DNA from 4 places in the Sphingobacterium sp. UBA5639 genome. Region 1 is predicted to be linked to each of the others. Evidence: riboswitches for the same ligand, from Rfam matches in the RefSeq annotation. Region 1 holds a riboswitch; each other region holds the start of a gene.
The links. A riboswitch is a leader RNA that binds a small molecule or an ion and turns the genes downstream of it on or off. The one in region 1 is predicted to bind S-adenosylmethionine.

Region 1 (3,160 bases):
GACAGTTCCAAATCCAAAAAAAGATTGCAAACCTCCAATTTCGTCTGTGCTGCGGCATTCTTCCAATCGATTCTAGCCAGCTCATTTTCCAGTTTTTTGGACTCTATTTTCATTAGGTCCCGATGCCCATTGTAGAGGTTCAGATAAAAATCCAGGCCGCTATCGTACAAGTAATGAATGATATCATGCTGGGAAGGTTTATTTAAAAGCCCCTGGTCATATACAGGCATATTACTTGCATAACTAGCAGAAGCTCTGGCGGAAATCTTAGGGAGCAACTCCATGCGTTGCTGCTGTACTGCCACCTCAGTTTCTTTGAGCTGCAAATAGGACTGCTCGATGTATTTACTGTTTTGTAGTGCTTTGTCGATCATGTCTTTCAGCGACATACGCAAAGAATCGAGGGCGAAGGTGTCCGAAATAGCGCATACTAACAATCCCATGGTTAGTATGCCTTTTGCCCAATAGGGAGGAAAAAAGTTCACGTGTGCTATGTAATTTTTTTGCGTTGCAAACTTAGACACTTATTGGAACTTGGATTTCTTCACAAACGCCAATATGTTATGGAAAAAAGACATTTTTTCATCAATTCAAACAAAAAGACCAATATCTGCCAAGAAGTCCTTACAATATCCTTTTTTACAGCACATAAAAAAGGCCTTTCAAATCATGATTTGAAAGGCCTTTCTCGACGGTATAATAATAGATTATCCGTATAAGGAATCTTCTATTGCATTCCACAACTGGATTCTCTTTTGTAGCGCAACTTTACTGATCTCTTTCATTTCCGTCCATTTAACCTCATCGTCCTTCGCAAGATCTGTGATCATCTGCATCGCCAACGGTCCATGCTCGTCGCCGTCAAGATCAATATGGCGTTGAAAATAATAAATAAAGCTATCCAGATTGGCTGTAGGAAAGTTTGTTTTAATTTCTTCCAAAATAGAGGTAAACATTCCCGGGATAAGATCTTCGCGTCCAAATGTAAATGCTGCAGCAATTTTATGCACCTCGCCCTCAGCAATCACTTCGAATGTAAAATTCAAAAAGTCTTTGATCCGCTTGTCCAATGTGGTCGTTGCAATGACATCGAATATGTTGCTCGATTTTTTGGCTTGAGCAATAAATTTGTTGACCAGATGAAGGTCGGCACCCATGGCATCCATGGCGTCCAGATACATCTCAAAATGGCTCAAACGGCGGCCATCAATGTATTCATCCGACTCCTCAGCCAATACAATTTCGTTGATTAGATAGCGTGTTGATGGATGCTCACTCGCAAACCAAGGTAAAGTCGTACAGGTCAATTTAATCTGTAAAGCTTTTAGTAAAGACATAAAATCCCATACAGCGTACACATGCCCTTCTGTAAAAGAACGTAGATTCTTGATCGTTTTGATCTTACGATATAAAGGGTGTTGCAATAATACCTCGCGTTCGGCAGCAATGTATTCGTTAATTTCCGCAATTCTATTCATGGCGCAAAAGTATTGTCTTATCTCTATTTTTAAAAGTATTTTCGATGAGATTACAGTAACATGATAAATTTTTCGCCCAGCTATCCGCTTCATAACCAAATCACAGCCAACCACGCGCCTCGCTTTTGACCTCCGTATTCCTGTTGCTAACGCCCATTTACCCTTAAAAACAAAAATATTTTTTATTATAAAAAATAATCTACTATATTTGTAGAGTATTCAGAATTGCATGATGCAATACCAACCGAGTGCAGGCACCGCGGTGGTAAATTAATACGGGTTTCGACCAAAATAAACGTCGCTGAACGATTATTTTCCCCAACAAGATCTGGATACAGTTTATGGTTTAATCCTTTAAATTTTTAAATTGTATGGCTACTACAACAAATCTTTACCAACACTTACTGGAAAAATTCAGTTATTACTCAACAGATGAACTGATACAGCTCAACAATGACACCATTTTGGGACAAGGCTGGGGTTCAGCCAAGGCAACCTTTAGAACAGCTTTGATCAGTACGTTCTCCAAAAGAGGATTGGATCTTTCCAACATCATTTCCAAGGAAGACGGTTTTACCTCGGTGAAGCATGTCCCTGTACGCTTGGAACAGAATGTCCTGATTCCTTTACAGTAATCGTTATCGGCAAAAAAAGGTAGGCCTAGCCTACCCTTTTGTCAATGAGTGATGATATTTTAACGTATGATTGAGTGAATGTGCGGTCTGCCGGGCATCGTCCTGATAGGACGATAAATCTTGGCAGGCTCTGATATCTGCTACATCCACCTTGTTTCTTACTTTGCTGATGACCTGATTTAATTCCGATTTCCAGTTGCCCGGATCGCCAAAATCGTCCACCCAATTTTTGTTGATAAACCTTTTATAGTTCAAAAGCAAAATATACAATTCCTCACCACTACCGGCGCGATTGATTGACGTGCGCCAGTTCTCTAATTTTTCTTTAAAACTCATAACCAGCAATATACAAAAAAATATTTGGATTCCAAAATAGTTGCATTTGAAACGGATAAGGATAACGAGAAATAAAATGATAAAATGATTAAACCTTCGGTGAATTATCTTGGTCATAAAGGAGGGATTCAATATAAATATCATATTATAAAACAGATACATTATGGCCTTTATCCACTTAAAAAATATGCTTGTTATTTCCTTTGCATTGCTATGTATATTGGAGAAAAGTATTGCTCAACAAGGTCGTCACAATAAAAGATCTACGTCTCAGACGACGTTTCGACATGACAGAGAAAACGATTATGTCAACATAGGCAACCGGATCTTCTACAGGGATAAGATGGTCGAAGGTGTCGATGCACGATCTTTCAAAGACCTCGGCAATGCTTATGCAATAGACAACTGGAATGCCTATTATCGTGGCGTTAAGATTAAAGATGTATCGCCACATTCTTTCCAATCACTTGGTTGGGGATATGCCAAAGATAGTTGGAATGCCTATTATCGTGGCGTTAAGATTAAAGATGTCTCTGCGCCCAGCTTTAAAATACTGGATGAAGGATATGCCAAAGACAGTTGGAATGTCTATTATAGAGGCAATCGACTAAAAGATGTATCCGACCAAAGCTTTGTTCTTCTCGGTGATGGATACAGCAAAGATAGCTGGAAAGTCTATTATTTTGGTCAGGAGATAAAAGATGCAACTGC
Region 2 (3,160 bases), on a different contig from region 1:
CCAAATCCCTCACTGTGAATTCGGGGAAAGATAGGTAATAGGGTTGTCCGGTTGCTGGGTTTACAGATAGCGGATTACTGCTATTATATGCTGATCCTATGACATTGGCACAAATAATATAATAATCGTTTGCATCAAACAACTCACCTGTTCCAAAAAGACCGGACCACCAATCCAGCACATCTGCATTGGCCGTTAATGCATGGCAAACCCAGATCACATTGCTGCGATCTGCGTTGGGTTTGCCAAATGTTTCATAACTGATTTGTAAATCATTAAGCTCTCTTCCATTTTCAAATACAAAAGGCTCCGGGTGCAGATATATATGCTTACTCATTTCACGTTTAAGTTTTAAGCCGAAAAAATCTGATTATTTAATTTTATCAAAAGCTTGTTGTAAATCAGCTTTGATATCATCAATATGCTCTATTCCTACAGAAAGACGTAATAAGCCTTTGAAGACTCCGGCATTGGCTTGATCTTCATCACTCAATTGTTGATGGGTTGTAGCTGCTGGATGAATAATCAATGACTTCGTATCACCAACATTGGCTAAATGACTGATCAATTCTAAGCTGTCGATAAAGCTATTGGCCTTTTGCGCTGCGTCACCTTTAAGCTGGAAAGAAAGTACCGCGCCATAGCCATTTTTAAGGTATTTTTGTGCGTTAGCGAAGCTCGGAGAGCTTTTTAATCCCGGATAGTTTACTTTTTCTACCTGTGGATGCGCCTCAAGCCATTTTGCGACCTCTAAAGTGTTGTCTACATGGCGTTGCACCCGCAAAGACAAGGTTTCAAGTCCTTGTAATAATAAAAATGAATTGAAAGGGGAGAGTGCTGGTCCGAAATCCCGGAGCCCTTCCACACGCGCCCGAATGGCAAATTGAATATTTCCGAATGGTCCGCTTTCACCGAAAACTTCGGAAAATACTAAACCATGATAGCCTTCAGATGGTTCGGAAAATTGCGGGTATTTTCCATTGCCCCAATTGTAGTTTCCGCCGTCGACGATGACACCGCCAATGCTTGTGCCATGTCCACCGATCCATTTAGTTGCCGATTCAACAACCACATTTGCACCATACTCCAGAGGTTTAAATAAATAACCTCCGGCTCCAAAAGTATTGTCGACGATTAATGGTAAGTCATATTTTTTTGCTACGGCAGCAATTTTTTCAAAGTCGGGAATATTGAAACTTGGGTTTCCGATTGTTTCAACATAGATTGCTTTTGTTTTATCATCAATGAGCGCTTCAATTTTATCTGCTTCGGCGTCTGTTGCAAAACGAGCTTCGATGCCTAGGCGCTTAAAAGAAACTTTAAACTGGTTGAATGTACCGCCGTATAAGTTGGATCCCGCAACAAAATTGTCACCACTTTCCAAAATATTATTTAAAGCTATAAACTGTGCCGCCTGGCCGGATGCAACAGCAACAGCTGCAACTCCACCTTCCAGTGCCGCAATACGTTGTTCGAAAACATCCGTAGTAGGGTTCATAATCCGTGTATAAATATTACCGAACTGCTTTAATGCAAATAAGTTTGCGCCGTGTTCGGCATTTTCAAATACAAAAGATGTTGTTTGATATATAGGAACTGCTCTAGATCCCGTAGTAGGGTCAGCGACTTGGCCAGCGTGAACCTGAAGAGTTTCGAATTTTAAATTTTTGTTTGAAGACATAATATATCAGATTTTAAGGGTTCAAAAAGAAATTGCAAAGTAAAAAGAGAAGCATACACACCTCCTTGAAGGGTCTGTTAAATCTTTATCCAAGAAAACGGAAATGATTTTTAACAAGCATGGAAGTGCATATGCATACGCATTCGCATCGATACAATTGTACGATGGGTTACACTTTCGCTTATCGTGCGGTTCACTTGTGTTGAACCTGAATTTTTAATGGACTTCAGTAATTTAATAATCATTGTCTTATGTCATTTATATGCTCCAAAACGATATTGTTTTGGACAGGAATTGGCACCTTTTCAAACAAATTGAAGGTTGCCAGTGGGTCATTGAGCCAGTCTCTCGCCACTTCTTTATAAATCAAGACCTACTGATGAAGGGAGGTGTTGATTAGAAATCTTCTTTCGAAGACGACACAAATATAAACTCTTTTTTTATTAAAGCAAAAGAAATGCTATTTTTTAGTTAAAGGAATTTTGAATAACATGCCGATTGGAATCGCATATCTTCCGATGAAACCGCAAAAGTAACTGTCAATCGGGTATTATGATTTCTTTAAATTGATCCGTTCTGCAGTTTGATTTAAATCTGTTAGAAGAGGTTTAAGCGCATCGATTCTACTATGGATATCATAGGCGAGGTGGCGATTCGTCTTTTTGTTTAAAGATAGCGAGAGGCCCACCAAATGGGAATTGACCTGATATGCGAGTGCTTGAAAATGGTGAATATGTGACCAATCCATCCATTTGTGCTCGGGTTCTTGTTTCATTTGATTGATGGCGTCTGAAAACAGGGCCATGGCGGTCTGCGCCTTTTTACGAGCCAGTCGTATATCAAACGAACTTTGTCGTTCGTCCGACAGACGGTTATTGATGATCTGGAAATAATGCGCGTTGTAAAGGGATACCTCTTTTGCCAGCTGAACCATGCCTGTGCTCTGGCGTACAGGTATCAAGAAATAACCCGCTATAGCCAAGAATGCTCCAATCAGTGTGAAAAGTATTCGGCTGCCTAAAATGAGATTGATGTTCCCTTCGAACAGATTGAGCGCAATCACAATTCCCAAGGTAATGAAGATGACACTGACCATATAATTAGATCGGTTGAACAAAAAGAATCCAAAAAGACCCAATGCAGCTATGGTTAGGAGTGCTGGAAGAAAATGAATAGAAATTAAGCAGAACACACCAACTATAATACCCGAGAATGTACCGACAATACGTTCTATATTACGGGTTTTTGTCATTGAAAATGCTGGCCTGGCAACAATAGCGATCGTCAGTAAGATCCAATAGGTATATTTAAAATCCAAAAATAAAATACCGATCAATGCACCTGTTCCAAAAAGAAGAGCCATCCGAACCGCAAATCGAAAAAGCGGATTATTCAGATGGAGTTTACTTTTTAGATCAGCGAGATTACGTAATGGTCGACTGATAAATTGTTGGTACTCGCTGGTGTCAATCTTATCCT
Region 3 (3,160 bases), on a different contig from region 1:
AAAGAAAGTTTCGGAAATGAAGACGGATTTCATCAACAACATGACGCATGAGTTTAAAACACCTGTTGCAACAATTATGATTGCCAGTGAGTCACTTAAAGATCCAGACATCAATGCCGACCACAAGCGCGTTCAGAAATTGGCTAATATCATCTACGACGAAAATGTTAGACTCGGAAATCATATTGAACGTGTGCTCGATTTGGCAAGACTAGAAAAAGAAACGCTAAAACTCGACCAGGTAGAAGTATGCATCAATGATCTTGTTTCGGCAGTAACGGACAGTATGCAGCTACGGATGCAAAATATTGGCGGGAAATTCAGTATAGATCTTGCAGCGACCAAGGATGTTGTCGTTGGTGATGAGTTACATTTTTCCAATGTATTTTACAATCTTTTGGATAATGCCATCAAGTACAGCAAAGGAGATTTACATGTCAACATCAATTCAAAAAATGTTGGCGACACCATTGTTGTCACCATAGCCGACAATGGTATTGGGATGAGCCGGGATCACCTGCAAAAGATTTTCGACCAGTTTTACCGTATTCCAACTGGGAATGTTCATAATGTCAAAGGATTTGGCCTTGGCTTAAGTTATGTACAGGACATTCTGAGAAGGCTGAACGGAAAAATTACAGTTAAAAGTGAAAAAGATAAAGGCACGACCTTTGAAGTAATTTTGCCTATTAAAAAATAAAACGTTCCTTTTTTGTATATTTCCTCTTTAAAAAATTTCAAAGGTTGAGGAAGGCTGATTTATCAGCATCAAGGGACATTGGTGAAAATTAATATATTCATTATGCAAAAGATATTATTAGCAGAAGATGATCCTAATTTGGGGGATCTTTTAAAAGACTATCTCGAATTAAAGGGAAAATTTGACGTCACATTATGCACGGATGGAGATGAAGCGATTTCTCAATTCAAAAAAAATAACTACGACCTTTGTATTTTTGATGTCATGATGCCAAAAAAGGACGGATTTACAGTTGGACGTGAAATCAGAAAAACAAACAATACTGTTCCTATTATCTTTGCCACAGCAAAGGGGATGATGGAAGATAAGACCGAAGCCTTTGAGCTAGGAGGAGATGATTATATCACCAAGCCTTTTCGAGTGGAAGAATTATTGCTCCGCATCAATGCTTTGCTGAAACGCAGTGTTCGAGACAAAGAAGAAGAAGTGGTTGCGGATAAATTTGAAATTGGCGATTATTTCTTTGATTATACAAGTCAGCAGATTTCTTACAAAGGACAGATGCAAAAACTCTCCACGAAAGAAGCTGAACTACTCCGCTTGCTTTGCTTAAAGAAAAATGATGTGCTGACCCGGGAAGAAGCGTTGTTAAAAATATGGCATGATGATAACTATTTTACGGGTAGAAGTATGGATGTATTTCTCAGTAAACTTCGTAAATATCTAAAAGAAGATAGCAAAGTTGAAATTGTCAATGTGCACGGAAAAGGTTACAAACTTTTGGTCAGCTAAAAAAAGGGGAATGAAAAATATAGTCATTCCCCTTTTTATGCTACACACGTATTCAAGCGTGACTTACTCGAATTCGTGGATGAAAATAAAAGAACAAAACAATTTCATCCTTAGTAGAATATAAAAAATTGACGCACTTTTATAAAAAATTTGCATTTCAAAAAGAAATGTTCTAACTTAGCGTCGCTTATAGAGAAAGGCAGAGGGAATAGACCCGATGAAGCCTTAGCAACCTGTCCCTTGACAAGGTGCTAAATTCTACCCTACTTGATATGGGAATGATAAGCCGAAGTCACCAAATTCTAGTGTGTCCTTCTCTCTCTAGCAAGAAATATAGTTGAAAAAGAAATATTAAAAACATTCATTATGTTATTGACTAACAATTTAGGTTACCCTCGTGTGGGCGCGTTCCGCGAATTGAAAAAAGCCAATGAGGCCTATTGGGCTAAAAAATCTTCTGTTGAGGAATTATTGGACACAGCAAAAAAAATTCGTGAAGGCAATTGGAAAACACAAAAAGATGCTGGAATAGATTTGATCCCTTCCAATGATTTCTCTTTTTACGATCAAGTATTGGATTTAACCCTCACTGTTGGTGCAATTCCTGCTCGCTACCATTCTTTATTGAATAAAGTAGACAACAATTACAGTTTAGATCTATATTTTGCCATGGCGCGCGGTTTCCAACAAGAAGGAATCGACGTGACTGCAATGGAAATGACCAAGTGGTTGGATACGAACTACCACTACATGGTACCAGAATTCACCAAAGATCAAGAATTCAAATTGACTTCCGAAAAATTCTTAAATGAATACAACGAAGCAAAATCATTGGGCATCGATACTAAACCAGTTCTATTAGGTCCTATTACATACCTTTTGATCGGTAAAGAAAAAGAAGCTGGCTTCGACCGTATCGATTTATTGGATAAACTTATTCCAGTATATGAGCAAATACTAGCTAAACTAGCTGATGCTGGTGCACAATATGTTCAGATTGACGAGCCTTTCTTAGCATTGGATTTAGATGCTAAAGTAAAAGCTTTATATCAACCTACTTTCGAAAAATTAGCTGCAGCAGCAAAAAATATCAAATTAATCGCAACGACTTACTTCGAATCTTTAAAAGACAACGAAGATATCGCAGTTAACCTACCTATCCATGCTTTACATTTGGATCTGGTACGCGGTGAAAATCAATTGGATACGGTATTGGCTAAAGTTCCTGCTTCATTAACATTATCTTTAGGTATTGTTGAAGGCCGTAACATCTGGAAAAATGATTACGAAAAATCATTGGTTAAAATCAAACAGGCTGTTGATGCATTAGGAAAAGACCGTGTATGGGTAGCTCCTTCTTCATCACTGTTGCACGTTCCTTTTGACTTAGACAATGAACACAATGAACAATCGCTACCAGCTGAAGTAAAAAACTGGTTAGCATTTGCTAAACAAAAATTAGCTGAAGTAAAAGACTTAGCCGTACTAGCGGAGGGAGAAGTTGATGCTGAAACAGCAAAACGCTTCGAAGCGAACAAAGCGGCTGCTGAAAGCCGCCGTACCTCTCCATTGATCCACAAACCAGAGGTTAAAACACGTACAAGCAATATTACTGATGACGATGCAAAACGCACTTCAGCATTTGCAGACCGTAAAGCAGCGCAACAA
Region 4 (3,160 bases), on a different contig from region 1:
TCTTATCTTGGTCCTTATATATTAATATTACTATTGGCCATAATTATTAATTGATTTTGAAACCGTTATTACTGCTGTTATTCACACTCTCATTGTCTTCGTGTACTTTCTTTGGGAAGAAAAAGGAGTTTCCTGAAGGCAACTACCAAATGATATTGGGCTATCCAAATGATGAGTATCATAAATTAAAAAGAGAATCTCCCCAAAATGTGGAGGCAGATACCTATGGTAATGATCCTATTCTATACCGATCCTTTCTTTCGCTTCATGATAAGGACCAGTTTGTCATGGCGATTGATGATATCTTACTCTTTGGTAAGTATAAATTTGACGGTGATAGATTAGAATTGACGGATGAGAAAAAAGGTAGTGTCGCTTTGGATATTGTTAAAATAAAAAAAGATTTTGTTCAGCTGAGAGGTGATTTTTCACAGTTTAGCTCAGCACGTATACCCACTAGTGAAAGACTTTATATCAACTTTGCGTTAGATAAAACCCTTATCCGGGAAACGCCCAGTAAATTTGATAGCCAAGTGAATTTATGGCGAAATGCTCCGGTAAAATCGGAAAGTGAAAAGGAGATAAAAGCCAGGGCCTTGAATTTTGTAGATTATTCTATCGCTTATTTCCAACACATATCAAGCTCTGGTACTCATCACGATTATCGAATGGATGGTGTCGAATCACCAATTATTTATGCCGAGAATGGCATTGTGCTCAAGGCATGGGCAGATGTTCCTGATTCTTGGAAGGAATTATTTTACAACGAAAAAGAGGCATTAGTCGCCTATCACTATTTATTTGACGGATTTAAATATGGATCGAAAGAGGAGTACCATGTTACAGGACTCTTATTGGTCACATTTTATCTCAAAAATTTACGAAATTCTTTGGCAGCTAATCTTTAGCCAATGTTCTTGTGGCATAGTCAATCTCTTCGCTGTCTATGATCCTCGATCGTTAATTCTACTGGTTTTTCTAGGTCTTTAACTATTGGTATGGTGAAGAATCCTGTCGTTGCATGGATACAAAGCTAAAGTGACGTTGAAACATCGTTTATTGAAGTCTTTTTGCTGCTATTTTTGCCTTTTCGAAAAATAATTTTTGTCTTTTGATTTTTTAAAACGATATTAGCAACGCTTATAGAGAAAGGCCGAGGGACTAGACCCGTTGAAGCCTTAGCAACCTGTATTGTTCAAGGTGCTAAATTCTACCCTACTCCATGTGGGAAAGATAAGTTACATGTAGATAAACGATTCCTCGACGTGTGCGTTTCGATGTAAGCCAACCAAACTAAAAACAGTTTTTTAATGAAGATTATCGATCATATCCAGAATGCCAAAGGAAAAACATTGTTTTCTTTTGAGCTATTGCCACCGGCGAAAGGGCAGGGCATCCAAAGTATTTTTAAAACCATGGATGAACTGATGGAGTTTAAACCTCCTTTTATCGACGTCACCTACCATCGGGAAGATTATATCTATAAAGAGCATGCGAGTGGATTGCTGGAACGTGTTTCCTATCGTAAACGTCCTGGGACAGTGGCGATATGTGCTGCAATCATGAATAAATATAAAGTGGATGCGGTGCCACATTTGATATGTGGGGGTTTTACAAAAGAGGAAACTGAAAATGCATTGATCGATTTGAACTTCCTGGGGATAGATAACGTTTTGGTGTTGCGGGGTGATGCACGTAAGGGCGATGCCGATTTTATACCAACCGATGGTGGACATGCTTTTGCAACAGACCTATTGGAACAGGTAACCGATATGAATAAAGGAAAGTATCTGCATGAAGACATTATCACGTCGGAAAAGACTGATTTTTGCATCGGAGTAGCCGGGTATCCCGAAAAGCATTTTGAATCTCCAAATTTCAATACTGACTTTAAATATCTGAAACAAAAAGTCGATATGGGAGCAGAGTTTATTGTGACTCAGATGTTCTTTAATGTTGAAAAATACAAGGAATTTGTAACAAAATGTAGGGACAATGGAATCCATGTGCCCATTATTCCGGGATTAAAACCACTGACAACAAAAAAGCAATTGGTGACCTTGCCAAGAATTTTTCATTTAGATATTCCAGAGGAACTGAGTGACGCTGTCGCGGCATGTAAAACGAATGCCGACGTCAGACAGGTAGGTGAAGAGTGGTTGGTACAACAGTGTCAGGAGCTGATTAAATTTGGCGCTCCGGTATTACATTTTTATACGATGAGTAATCCTGGTCCAACAAAGAAGATTGTTGAAAAACTAGCCTAACTCATAAAATGATAAAAAAGGGAGCAGATAAGCTCCCTTTTTTTATGATAATATTCATTGTGAAAGCCTGAAATAGGTTGAAAGTCTCGGCAGCGTGGTTTAGGTCGATCTCTATATTCAGCGTTGAATAGCCTGTTTATAGTCAGGTACTGGTGTTAAATAGTGTTAATTCGTGTGTCGGAGTCAGGATAACTTTTTAACTTAAAGTGCTAAAAAGGATTTTAACAATAGACCAATTGACCTTATGACGTACAATAGATTAAATTCTCTACTCGGTTTTGCTTGCGGACTAATTGCCACCTGTGTATATATCGCTACAGTTGAAAAGACGGTAAGCTGGTGGGATTGCGGTGAATTTATAGCCTGTGCCTATAAATTGGAGGTGGCACATCAACCGGGAGCACCATTGTTTCTTCTTATTCAGAATATATTTTCTAATCTCGCTTTAGGGAATAAGGGGCAGATCGCCTATTGGATGAATATAGGTTCTGCAGTTTGCAGTGGAATTACTGTTACCTTTTTATTTTGGACAATAACCGCCATTGCTAAAAAGCTACTCAACAAAGACAAACAAGCTCCTTTGTCAACCTACCTGCAGATCTTCGGCGCAGGAGTTGTCGGTGCAATGGCATTTAGTTTCAGCGATTCATTTTGGTATTCGGCGGTAGAATCTGAAGTTTATGCAATGTCTTCGTTATGTACAGCAGTCGTATTTTGGGCAATTTTAAAGTGGGAAGTCCGTGCAGATGAAGACGGTAGCGATCGTTGGCTGGTTTTTATTGCTTTTGTTATGGGGCTTTCGATCGGAGTGCATCTATTAAATCTTTTAGCAATCCCGGCTATCGCGATGGTTGTTTATTTCCGAAGAGCGCGACAGGTTAATGCGAAAGGGA

Region 2: another riboswitch for S-adenosylmethionine. It lies ahead of B4Z90_RS19550 (O-acetylhomoserine aminocarboxypropyltransferase/cysteine synthase family protein); the one in region 1 lies ahead of B4Z90_RS00080 (5-oxoprolinase).
Region 3: another riboswitch for S-adenosylmethionine. It lies ahead of metE (5-methyltetrahydropteroyltriglutamate--homocysteine S-methyltransferase); the one in region 1 lies ahead of B4Z90_RS00080 (5-oxoprolinase).
Region 4: another riboswitch for S-adenosylmethionine. It lies ahead of B4Z90_RS17850 (methylenetetrahydrofolate reductase); the one in region 1 lies ahead of B4Z90_RS00080 (5-oxoprolinase).

What each region holds. Positions count from the first base shown of each region.
Region 1 covers NZ_DIJR01000001.1:14,746-17,905, reverse strand. Annotated here, with positions in the region: gene B4Z90_RS00090 (TolC family protein) at 1-443, opposite strand, end outside; gene B4Z90_RS00085 (DUF3050 domain-containing protein) at 708-1,478, opposite strand; SAM-I-IV-variant riboswitch at 1,689-1,782, shown strand; gene B4Z90_RS00080 (5-oxoprolinase) at 1,850-2,113, shown strand; gene B4Z90_RS00075 (hypothetical protein) at 2,144-2,449, opposite strand; gene B4Z90_RS00070 (DKNYY domain-containing protein) at 2,613-3,160, shown strand, end outside.
Region 2 covers NZ_DIJR01000030.1:77,565-80,724, reverse strand. Annotated here, with positions in the region: gene B4Z90_RS19555 (homoserine O-acetyltransferase family protein) at 1-337, opposite strand, end outside; gene B4Z90_RS19550 (O-acetylhomoserine aminocarboxypropyltransferase/cysteine synthase family protein) at 371-1,681, opposite strand; SAM riboswitch class I at 1,937-2,049, opposite strand; gene B4Z90_RS19545 (FUSC family protein) at 2,232-3,160, opposite strand, start outside.
Region 3 covers NZ_DIJR01000006.1:119,835-122,994, reverse strand. Annotated here, with positions in the region: gene B4Z90_RS06270 (sensor histidine kinase) at 1-700, shown strand, start outside; gene B4Z90_RS06265 (response regulator transcription factor) at 803-1,492, shown strand; SAM riboswitch class I at 1,677-1,780, shown strand; gene metE (5-methyltetrahydropteroyltriglutamate--homocysteine S-methyltransferase) at 1,859-3,160, shown strand, end outside.
Region 4 covers NZ_DIJR01000029.1:222,178-225,337, forward strand. Annotated here, with positions in the region: gene B4Z90_RS17845 (hypothetical protein) at 57-908, shown strand; SAM riboswitch class I at 1,138-1,240, shown strand; gene B4Z90_RS17850 (methylenetetrahydrofolate reductase) at 1,311-2,267, shown strand; gene B4Z90_RS17855 (DUF2723 domain-containing protein) at 2,512-3,160, shown strand, end outside.